2 linked regions of the Luteolibacter flavescens genome follow. The protein of the gene in region 2 interacts with the protein of the main gene of each other region in a pairwise test. Links are inferred from orthologs where the notes say so. Each region holds a gene or a part of one and is shown on either strand. Other genes may lie near its edges.

Region 1 (4,171 bases), on a different replicon or contig from region 2:
AGGCGGAATTCCCTGCTGGCAGGAATTACTTCGCGCCCTTGCCGAAAAGGACGGCCGGAATGGTCTTGAGCAGGATCTTGAAATCGAGCCACAGCGACCAGTTGTCGATGTAGCGGAGGTCCATTTCCACCCACTGCTCGAAGCTTGTGATCTTGTTCCGGCCGCCTGCCTGCCACTCGCAGGTGATGCCGGGTTTCACGCTCAGGCGGCGACGGTGCGCCAGCTCCGAGAAGGCGGCCACCTCGTAGAGCGGCAGAGGGCGCGGGCCGACCAGGCTCATGTCGCCGGTCAGGACATTGAGGAGCTGCGGCAGCTCATCGATGCTCAGCTTCCGCAGCCAGCCGCCGAAGGCAAAGACGCGCGGGTCGCGGTCCAGCTTGAAGACGGGACCTTCCATGTGATTGCCGTGCTCGGCCTTGATCTTGTCGAGCAGGGCCTCGGCATTCGGCACCATGGTGCGGAATTTCCACATGCGGAAGGGCTTGCCGTAGTGCCCGGCACGCTTTTGGCAGAAGAAAACCGGAGCCCCCGGACTGGTGAGGCGGATGCCCAAGGCGGCGATGAGCCACAGCGGCGAGCTGAGGATGATGAGGGTGAGCGCCCCCAGTCGGTCGAAGGCCTCCTTCGTCAAAAGCTCCCAGCTCAGCTCCGGCGTGGAGCGCAGGACGAGCATCGGTTTGTTCCCGATGGAGTCGAAAACGGGCCGCGCGATCTGGGTGCGGATGAAGGAGGCGGCGATCCACGCTTCCACGCCCTGCAGCTCGCAGGCCTCCACCGCCTGGGCCACCTTGTCGAAGGCGGTGCGGCGGGTGGCGAAGATCACGCGCTCCACGGTCTCCACCTTCAGGAGTTCGTAGAGATCCTCCACGGGGCGGGAGGAAAGGTCGAAGCGCTCGACGATATTCCAGCCTTCGATCGACTCGGGATCGAGCTCCTGGATCAGCTCTTCGAGGTCCTCCGGCGATCCGGCCAGCACGACGCGCTCGCGGCGACCCTCGTCGCGATCAAGGATGACCATGCGCTTCTTGGTGATGCGGTCGCGCAGCAGCAGCAGGAAGGCGACGACCGGCGCACCAAGGCCGAGGATGAGGCGGCTCGCCTCCGGCAGACGGGAGAAAACGGAGATGAGGCCGAGCACCAGGCCCATCACGGCCAGCGCCTTGATGATCTGCTGCAGCGCCTTGTGGCGGGATTTCCGGCGGATGTGCTCGTAGAAGCCGAAATGCTCCAGCACCAGCGGGGTAAAGGGCACGGCGATGTAGAGCACCCAGCTCATGTCCGCCAGCATCGAGCGGTCCATCTTCCCCAGCCCGAAGGCCTCGCGGATGGGATCGCGCAGGATGGACGCCAGCCAAAAGCCCAGCCAGACCAATGCGGCATCCAGAAGCTGGAGCGCCTGGATCGAAAAGGCCTGTTTGCGTCCGGTGGACATTGGCATAATGGGGGAGACGAGGGCGACTGGGGCAGCCGGGCGAAGCTTGGAGGGGCCGCCGCTGCAAGGCAATCCCGTAAACACGGGACGATTGGCGACGGGTTTGTCACCTCCCCCGGTTTGGAAAATCCCGGCAAACGCGCTCCAGGACTGGGTCAAAGCCGCACGATACGGTTGCCATGCCGACTTTCGCCCCTACAGTCCCGCCCTCCAAATCAATCATGAGCGAACCCAAGCACGTCGCCATCGTAGGCGCCACCGGAGCGGTCGGCGAGGAAATGCTACTCTGTCTCGAACAGCGGAATTTCCCCGTCGGCAAACTGACCTTGCTGGCCTCAGCCCGCTCGGCAGGGAAACGCATCCCGTTCCGCGGCGAGGAAATCGTCGTGCAGGAGCTCACCCACGACAGCTTCGCGGGTGTGGACATCGCGCTGTTTTCCGCAGGCGGCGGCATCTCGAAGGAATTCGGCCCGTCCGCCGCAGCGGCGGGTGCCGTGGTGATCGACAATTCGTCCGCCTTCCGCATGGACGAGGGCGTGCCGCTGGTGGTGCCGGAGATCAATCCGGCCGCCGCGAAGGATCACCCCAAGGGCATCATCGCGAACCCGAACTGCACGACCATCATCTCGCTGATGGCACTCGCGCCGCTGCACGAGAAGTTCGGCCTTAAGGCCATCATCGCGTCGTCTTACCAAGCCGTCTCCGGCTCCGGGGCGCAGGGCATCGTGGAGCTAGAGGAGCAGGTGAAGGCGATTGCCACCGGCCAGCCCTTCGAGCCGCGCGTTTACCCGCGCCAGATCGCTTTCAATGTGATCCCGCAGGTCGATTCCTTCACCGAGAACGGCTACACGAAGGAAGAGCTGAAGATGCTGAACGAGGGCCGCAAGATCCTCGGTCACGACGACCTGAAGGTCTCCTGCACCTGCGTGCGCGTGCCGGTCTATCGCTCGCACTCGGTCTCGATCACGGCGGTCTTTGAAAAGCCCATCGACGTCGAAGCTGCCCGCGCCGCCTACGCCGGCAAGCCGGGCATCCAGGTGGTGGACGATCCGGAAAACAAGGTCTTCCCCGTGCCTCTCGACACCACCGGCAAGGACGACTGCCTCGTCGGCCGCATCCGCAAGAACCTCGTCCTGGACAATGCCCTCGACCTCTGGGTGGTGGGCGACCAGGTCCGCAAGGGCGCTGCGCTCAATGCGGTGCAGATCGCCGAAATCCTCTGAAATCGAGGAACCGCCAAGACGCCAAGTTCGCCAAGGAAGGACTTCTTTCTTGAGTAACTTGGCGTCCTTTGCGTCTTGGCGGTGAGTCACTGCCTTTTTCAACCGTCGCCATGGATCTCAAGGAATACCTCGCCACCCGCGCTGCCGAAGTCGATGCCGCCCTCGATGCCTTTTTGCCGAAGGCAAAGGAGAAGCCGGGCACCATCCATGCGGCGATGCGCTACTCGGTTTTCGCCGGTGGCAAGCGGCTGCGGCCCATCCTGTGCCTCGCCGCGGCGGAAGCCTGTGGCGGGGATCCGGAGGCGGCCATCCCGCCCGCTTGTGCGGTGGAGGTGCTGCACACCTACTCGCTGGTCCATGACGACCTGCCGTGCATGGACGATGACGACCTGCGCCGCGGTCGCCCGACCTGCCACAAGGTCTATGGCGAAGGCATGGCCGTGCTGACGGGCGATGCCCTGCTGACCGAAGCCTTCCTCATCCTCGCCCAGACCCAGCCGGCCAAGCGCTACCCGGTCGGCAGCTATGTCGCGGAACTCGCGCTGACCGGCGGCTCGACCCGCCTCATCGGCGGCCAGGTGATGGACCTTGAGGGCGAGGGCAAGAAGCTGACGAAGGCGCAGCTCGTGAAGATCCACGAGGCGAAGACGGCAGCGCTGCTGACCAGCTCCATCCGCCTCGGCGCGATGACGGCGAATGCCACCGAGAAACAGCTCGAGGCGTTGAGCGTCTTCGGTCGCGCACTCGGCCTGGCCTTCCAGGTCATCGACGACATCCTCGACGTCACCGCCTCCACCGAAGTCCTCGGCAAGACCGCGGGCAAGGACGCCGCCGTCGAGAAAGCCACCTACCCCGCCATCCTCGGCCTGGAGAAATCCCGCAAGGAAGCTGCCAAGCTGACCAAGGAAGCCATGGATGCCCTCCTCCCGCTCGGCAAGAAGGCGCAGCGCCTCAGGGAAATCGCGGACTACCTGTTGAAGCGGGAGTATTGAAAATGACCAGCCGTTGGGATTTCGGCCGTCGGCTTGCCTTTTCGAATGCTCTCTGCTAGAGGTATTCCACCCCATGAGCCGAACGGTTGAACTCACGGTGCCCATGCCGGCTCGCCTTGCGAGCCTGCGTTTTCCGAAGGCACTCGATGATCGCTTGCATCACCTTCTGGATGAGCAAGGGCGTCTTGGTCGTTTGAGCCCGGCAGAGAAAAAGGAAGCGGAAGCTTTGGCCAATATCGCCACCACGCTGTCGATCCTGAAGCTCGGGGCCCAAGTCAAAACCATCAAGGCCTGACGTCGTGGCCATTTCCGCAAGTTTGCGGCGGCAAGTCACCAAGCGAGCATCGGGACGATGTGAGTATTGCGGTCTCGCCTCGGTGGGGCAGGCCGCCACGTTTCATCTCGATCACGTCATTCCCCAGATAGCTGGAGGAGCGACCGAATTGGAGAACCTCGCCCTCGCCTGCATCCACTGCTCCCTGCGAAAAGGAGCCCGGACTTCAGCCATCGATCAAAAGACGGGA
Region 2 (4,372 bases):
GCTCACCTACTGCATCAATGGCCTCGTGTGGCTCACCTTCCGCGGCAGCGATGGCGGCCTCTCCGGGATGCTGGCTAACCTGTCAAAGCCGACCGGCTGGCTGATGCACGTGTCCCTCTGGACCGCAGTGGCGCTGACGCTGATCTCCGGCTGGAACTACGTCTGGAGCAGCCGCGGCCTGCTGAAGGCGAAGTAAGAGCCCCGCGCCGCTGGCGGCGTCACAGCTTCGCCTTGATCTGCGCCAGCACGGAGTCAAATGCCAGGCCCTCGGCATCGGGCTGGCGGCTGGTGGAGACGAAGCGCGGGATGACGCCCGGAGGCACGCCGAGACGCTTGTCGAGCTTCACCGGATCGAAGTCCGGGATGAGGTCCGTGCGATGATATTGGATCGCGAGGCTCACGGAGTGGAGGTCGAAGCCGTTCCGCTTCGTATTCCCGGAGAGCCGCATGAGGCTGTCCCACGTCGCCTGGAATTTCGCTGGATCCACATCCACCACGAAGATGATGCCCGCCGTATCACGGACGAGCAGCTCCTCCGCGGCATTGTATTCCATGCGCCCGGTCAGGGAATGGACCGCCACATTCAGGAAGCGGCCGTCCGGCAGGGTCTCGGGCTCGGTCCACTCGACACGATGGACGTGGAGCGCGCCGATGGAGTGCTCGCGGACGGTCGCCGAGCCATTGCGCCCGGCAATGGCTCGCAAGATCGCAAGCTTCCCCGTATCGGCCGCCCCGGTGAGGGCGACCTTCACGGAAACCTGACGTCCGTTTTGCTGGACCGTCATGCCGGGGGGACGACAGGCCTTACAGCTTGCCCAGTTCGCGGGCGACGATGATGAGCGTTTCCTTCACGCCCGGGGCGAAGCTGCCGTCATTCTGGATGGCCAGGACGACATTGCCTTCGCGGATGAACTCGATCGGCGTGTTGCCGGCGACGAGCTTCACCTGACCGGCGGGGAAGCCGAGGCTGTTGATGATCTTCTTGAAAGCATCGACCGTGGCGACCTCGGAGGCCGGAATGCGGGCGACGTGGCGGATGCCGGAAAGGCCACGCGCACGCTGGAGCATCTCCTCGGCACCCAGCTCGCGGTCCACGCCGAAGATGGCGCGCAGGGCAAGCTGGCGGATCGAGCCGGAGTCGAGATCGATGGAGGAGTCGCTGGAAGCGGCAGGCGAGGACACCGGGGCCGGTGCAGCGACCGGAGCCGGTGCAGGCGCGACCTCCGCGAGGGCGGCGGCAGCGGCAGCAGCCACGGCGGCCGGGGCTGGAGTGGTCGCAGGAGCGGCGGCGGGCTCGGCACCGAAGCCGAATGGACTGGAGGAAGCGGATGCAGCAGGCACGGGCGGAGGGGAGCTGGCAAATGGGGAGGAAGCAGACGCCGGAGCGTCAAACGGAGAGGGATTCGAAGACTCGGCGGCGAACGGCGAGCGGGCCTCTGCAGCCGGGGTCTCACCCGCGGCAGGACGGCGCTCGGGGAGCTTCACCGGACGCCCCGGCTCATTCGCCAGGCGGGTGGGATGCTCGTCCTTCATCGCGGCAAACGGAGACTCAGGCTCCGAGACGATGGCGAACGGGCTGGTGGCCGGACCATCGTCGGAAACGGCGAACGGGCTCTTGGCGGGAGGGGCTGGGGCGAACCCTTCCTGGGGCTCGAAAATACCGCGGCTGCTGTTCATGGGGCTGACTTTTGTTGGAAAAACAAGCTATCGGGGGGATTCGATAGCTTCGGCTTCCCGAAAAGTCGAGCCCTCAATCCCCACCGGATGTCATTCGTCCGCAGCGAGACGCCTCAACTTCCGGCGCAGGCTGATCTTCGTGGCAGGGGCCACGCGGTCGATGAAAAGGATACCATTGAGATGATCCGTCTCATGCTGGATCGCGCGGGCGAGCAGGCCGTCGGTCTCTATCTCCAGCACGGTGCCGTCGAGTTGTGGCAGCTTCGCCTTCAGCGCGGAGGGCCGGCTGACGTCGGCGCGCACGTCATGGATGCTCAGGCAGCCCTCGGTGTCCTTCTCCTTCGGGCCGGTGAATTCCAGCTCGGGATTGATGAAGGTCAGCGGCATGATGGACTCCAGCGGAGCGTCTTCCCCGGCGACCTTCAGGAAGGTGATACACTCGGGATCATGCGCCACATCGACGACGGCGAGGCGGATGGCGAGGCCGATCTGCGGCGCGGCCAGCCCGACGCCATTGGCGTGGTACATGGTTTCGAGCATGTCGGCGGCGAGCTTGCGCAGGTCGTCATCGACCTTTTCGACAGGCTTGCAGCGTTCGCGGAGGACGGGATGCCCGTATTGGACGATATCGAGGATCATTGCGAGGGACTCTCCGCATCCTGCGGCAGGCGGATGCGGGCGGGCACGTCCTTAATCGCGATGCCCGCGCGGGTCAACGCGTCCCACACGCCGAGCAATTTCTCCAGTGGCACCTGCTTGTCCGCCTCCAGCTCCAGCTTGCGGCCGGGATTCTCCTTCGTGAAGGCCTTCAGGTAGGAGTCCAGCAGCAGCACGTCCGGCACGGCCACGGCGTCGAGGGTGATCTTCCCTTCCTTGTCGAGCGAGAGGACGGAGCGGGAATCCACGACCTCGGAGCCGGTGATCTCCTTCAAGGTGGGCAGCTCGATGGGGAGCACGCTGCGCGGCTTCTTGAAGGTGGTCGAGACCACCAGGAAGATGAGGATGACGAAAAGCAGGTCGATCATGGGGACCACCGGGACCCCACGGGACTTGCGGACGGGCTGTTCGAATCGCATGGCGGCCGGCGGATCAGGCGTGGGCTTGCGCGGCGGGCATCGAGGACGGGCGGGCCGTCGAGGACGGGGCCTTCTCACAAGTGCGGGCGAAGCCTGCGAGCAGGCCCTCCAGACGGGCCACGAACATGTCGATGCGGCGGAGGAAAATCGCGTGGGCGACGATGGCCGGGACCGCCAGGCCGAGGCCGAAGACCGTGGTATTCAGCGCCTCGCTGATGCCGCGCGAGACCAGCGTGGGATCCGGGCTTTCGCCGAGACCGCCGAACATGACGACCAGACCGCTCGCCATGCCGAGGAGACCCAGCAGCGGGGCCAGGCTGACAATCACGTCGATGGAAGACATGCCCGCATGCAGCCGCAGCACCTCCTCGCGGGCGGACGCCTGGACGGCATCCGTGATCTGCTCGCGGGTCTCGCCGCGATGGCGGAGGGCGACTCCGCAAAGACGGGCCAGCGGCGTGCGGCCCTCCTTGATCTCATCGAAGAGCCCGGGGCTCGCCTCGTGGTGATGCTCGTACTCGCGCAGCTTCTTCTCCAGCCCGGCGGGCACGATGAGCGAGCGGCGCAGCGAGAGGATCTTGAAGAAAATCGAAGCCACCATGACGAAGGAGCATAGCAGCAGCAGGATCATGCAGTAGCCGCCATCGGCGAAGAACTGCCAGAGCTTCTCCACGGCACTCTTTTCCGCAGCGTCGGCGGTGGTGGCAGTGGCGGCGAGGAACAAGGAAAAGGACATGAATTAGAAACTGAAACGGTAGAGGAGTTCGAGCGGCTCGCCATTGAGCTGCTTCTTCAGGTCGGCCGGCATCGCGGGGATCTCGGCGTCATTGATGGCATTGAGGGTGAAGCCCTTCGGGATCGCGCCGACCTGCAGCGCCTCATCGACGCGGATCTCGCGGACCTTCCCCTTCGCATCGAGCGTGAAGCTCATGGTGAGCATCCCGGGCGTGATGAAGTCGCGGTTGCGGAGGCAATTGAGCTGCCACTCCTTCTCCACCGCGCGGCTGACGGCGGCGTGATAGCGGCCGAGCACGGAATCCTCCACATTCAGCGCGGAGCGACCGGTGCGGTTGATCGAGCCGACCAGCTTGGTCTTCTTCTGGTTCCCGCGGAAGCCAGGGGCATTCGGATTCGCATTCGCGCTCGCGGCGGGTGGCTTCGGCTGCTCGGCCACGGCCTTTTCCTCGGGCTTCTGGCCATCGGCGCGGCGCTCCGGCTGGGCGGGCTTGGTTTCATCCTCCGGCTTCGCCTCCTTCACCCGGCGCTCCACGGGCAAGGGACCTTCCGCGAAACGCTCGCGGGTCGCCTCGGCGGGCTTCTCCTCGGAGTCGCTGGTGCCGTCGAGCTTCGCGGTCTCCGCCGGCGGCTCGGTATTCGGAGTGTCGGTGGGACTTGGCGGGACGGGAGGCACCTCGGCCGCAGGGGCCGGAGGCGTGGGCGGGACAGGCGGAGTCGAGGCCTGCTCCGGCATGGGCGTCCGCATGCTGCGATTGATGCGGTCATGAGCGAGGTCGCCGTCCTGATAATTGCTCTGGGTGGTCTCCACCTCGTTCTCGTCGATCGGCTCGCGGCCCTTTTGCGCGATCTGGTCCGGCGCGGCGGCGTCCGGCACGTTATCG

What was found.
Region 1: the proteins of def (region 2) and OKA04_RS21915 interact in binary tests that used the Escherichia coli proteins (3 or more experiments, as listed by UniProt). The link is inferred for Luteolibacter flavescens from one-to-one orthologs.

Annotation. Positions count from the first base shown.
Region 1 is NZ_JAPDDS010000017.1:74,888-79,058, forward strand. Bases 688-3,654 are described here. They hold OKA04_RS21915 (aspartate-semialdehyde dehydrogenase), read left to right. Parts: upstream 688-1,653; coding sequence 1,654-2,655; downstream 2,656-3,654. Other genes in these bases: OKA04_RS21910 (sugar transferase), read right to left, coding at 688-1,432; OKA04_RS21920 (polyprenyl synthetase family protein), read left to right, coding at 2,766-3,647. Outside these bases: more of OKA04_RS21910, read right to left, coding at 26-687; OKA04_RS21925 (hypothetical protein), read left to right, coding at 3,721-3,942; OKA04_RS24695 (HNH endonuclease), read left to right, coding at 3,947-4,171.
Region 2 is NZ_JAPDDS010000005.1:357,939-362,310, reverse strand. The notes cover bases 543-3,532. They hold def (peptide deformylase), read right to left. Parts: upstream 2,317-3,532; coding sequence 1,768-2,316; downstream 543-1,767. Other genes in these bases: OKA04_RS11550 (hypothetical protein), read right to left, coding at 3,493-3,532; OKA04_RS11555 (MotA/TolQ/ExbB proton channel family protein), read right to left, coding at 2,767-3,489; OKA04_RS11560 (ExbD/TolR family protein), read right to left, coding at 2,313-2,753; OKA04_RS11570 (hypothetical protein), read right to left, coding at 805-1,677; OKA04_RS11575 (hypothetical protein), read right to left, coding at 543-785. Also shown: pgsA (CDP-diacylglycerol--glycerol-3-phosphate 3-phosphatidyltransferase), read left to right, coding at 1-196; more of OKA04_RS11575, read right to left, coding at 219-542; more of OKA04_RS11550, read right to left, coding at 3,533-4,372. UniProt on the Escherichia coli protein: Removes the formyl group from the N-terminal Met of newly synthesized proteins. Requires at least a dipeptide for an efficient rate of reaction. N-terminal L-methionine is a prerequisite for activity but the enzyme has broad specificity at other positions.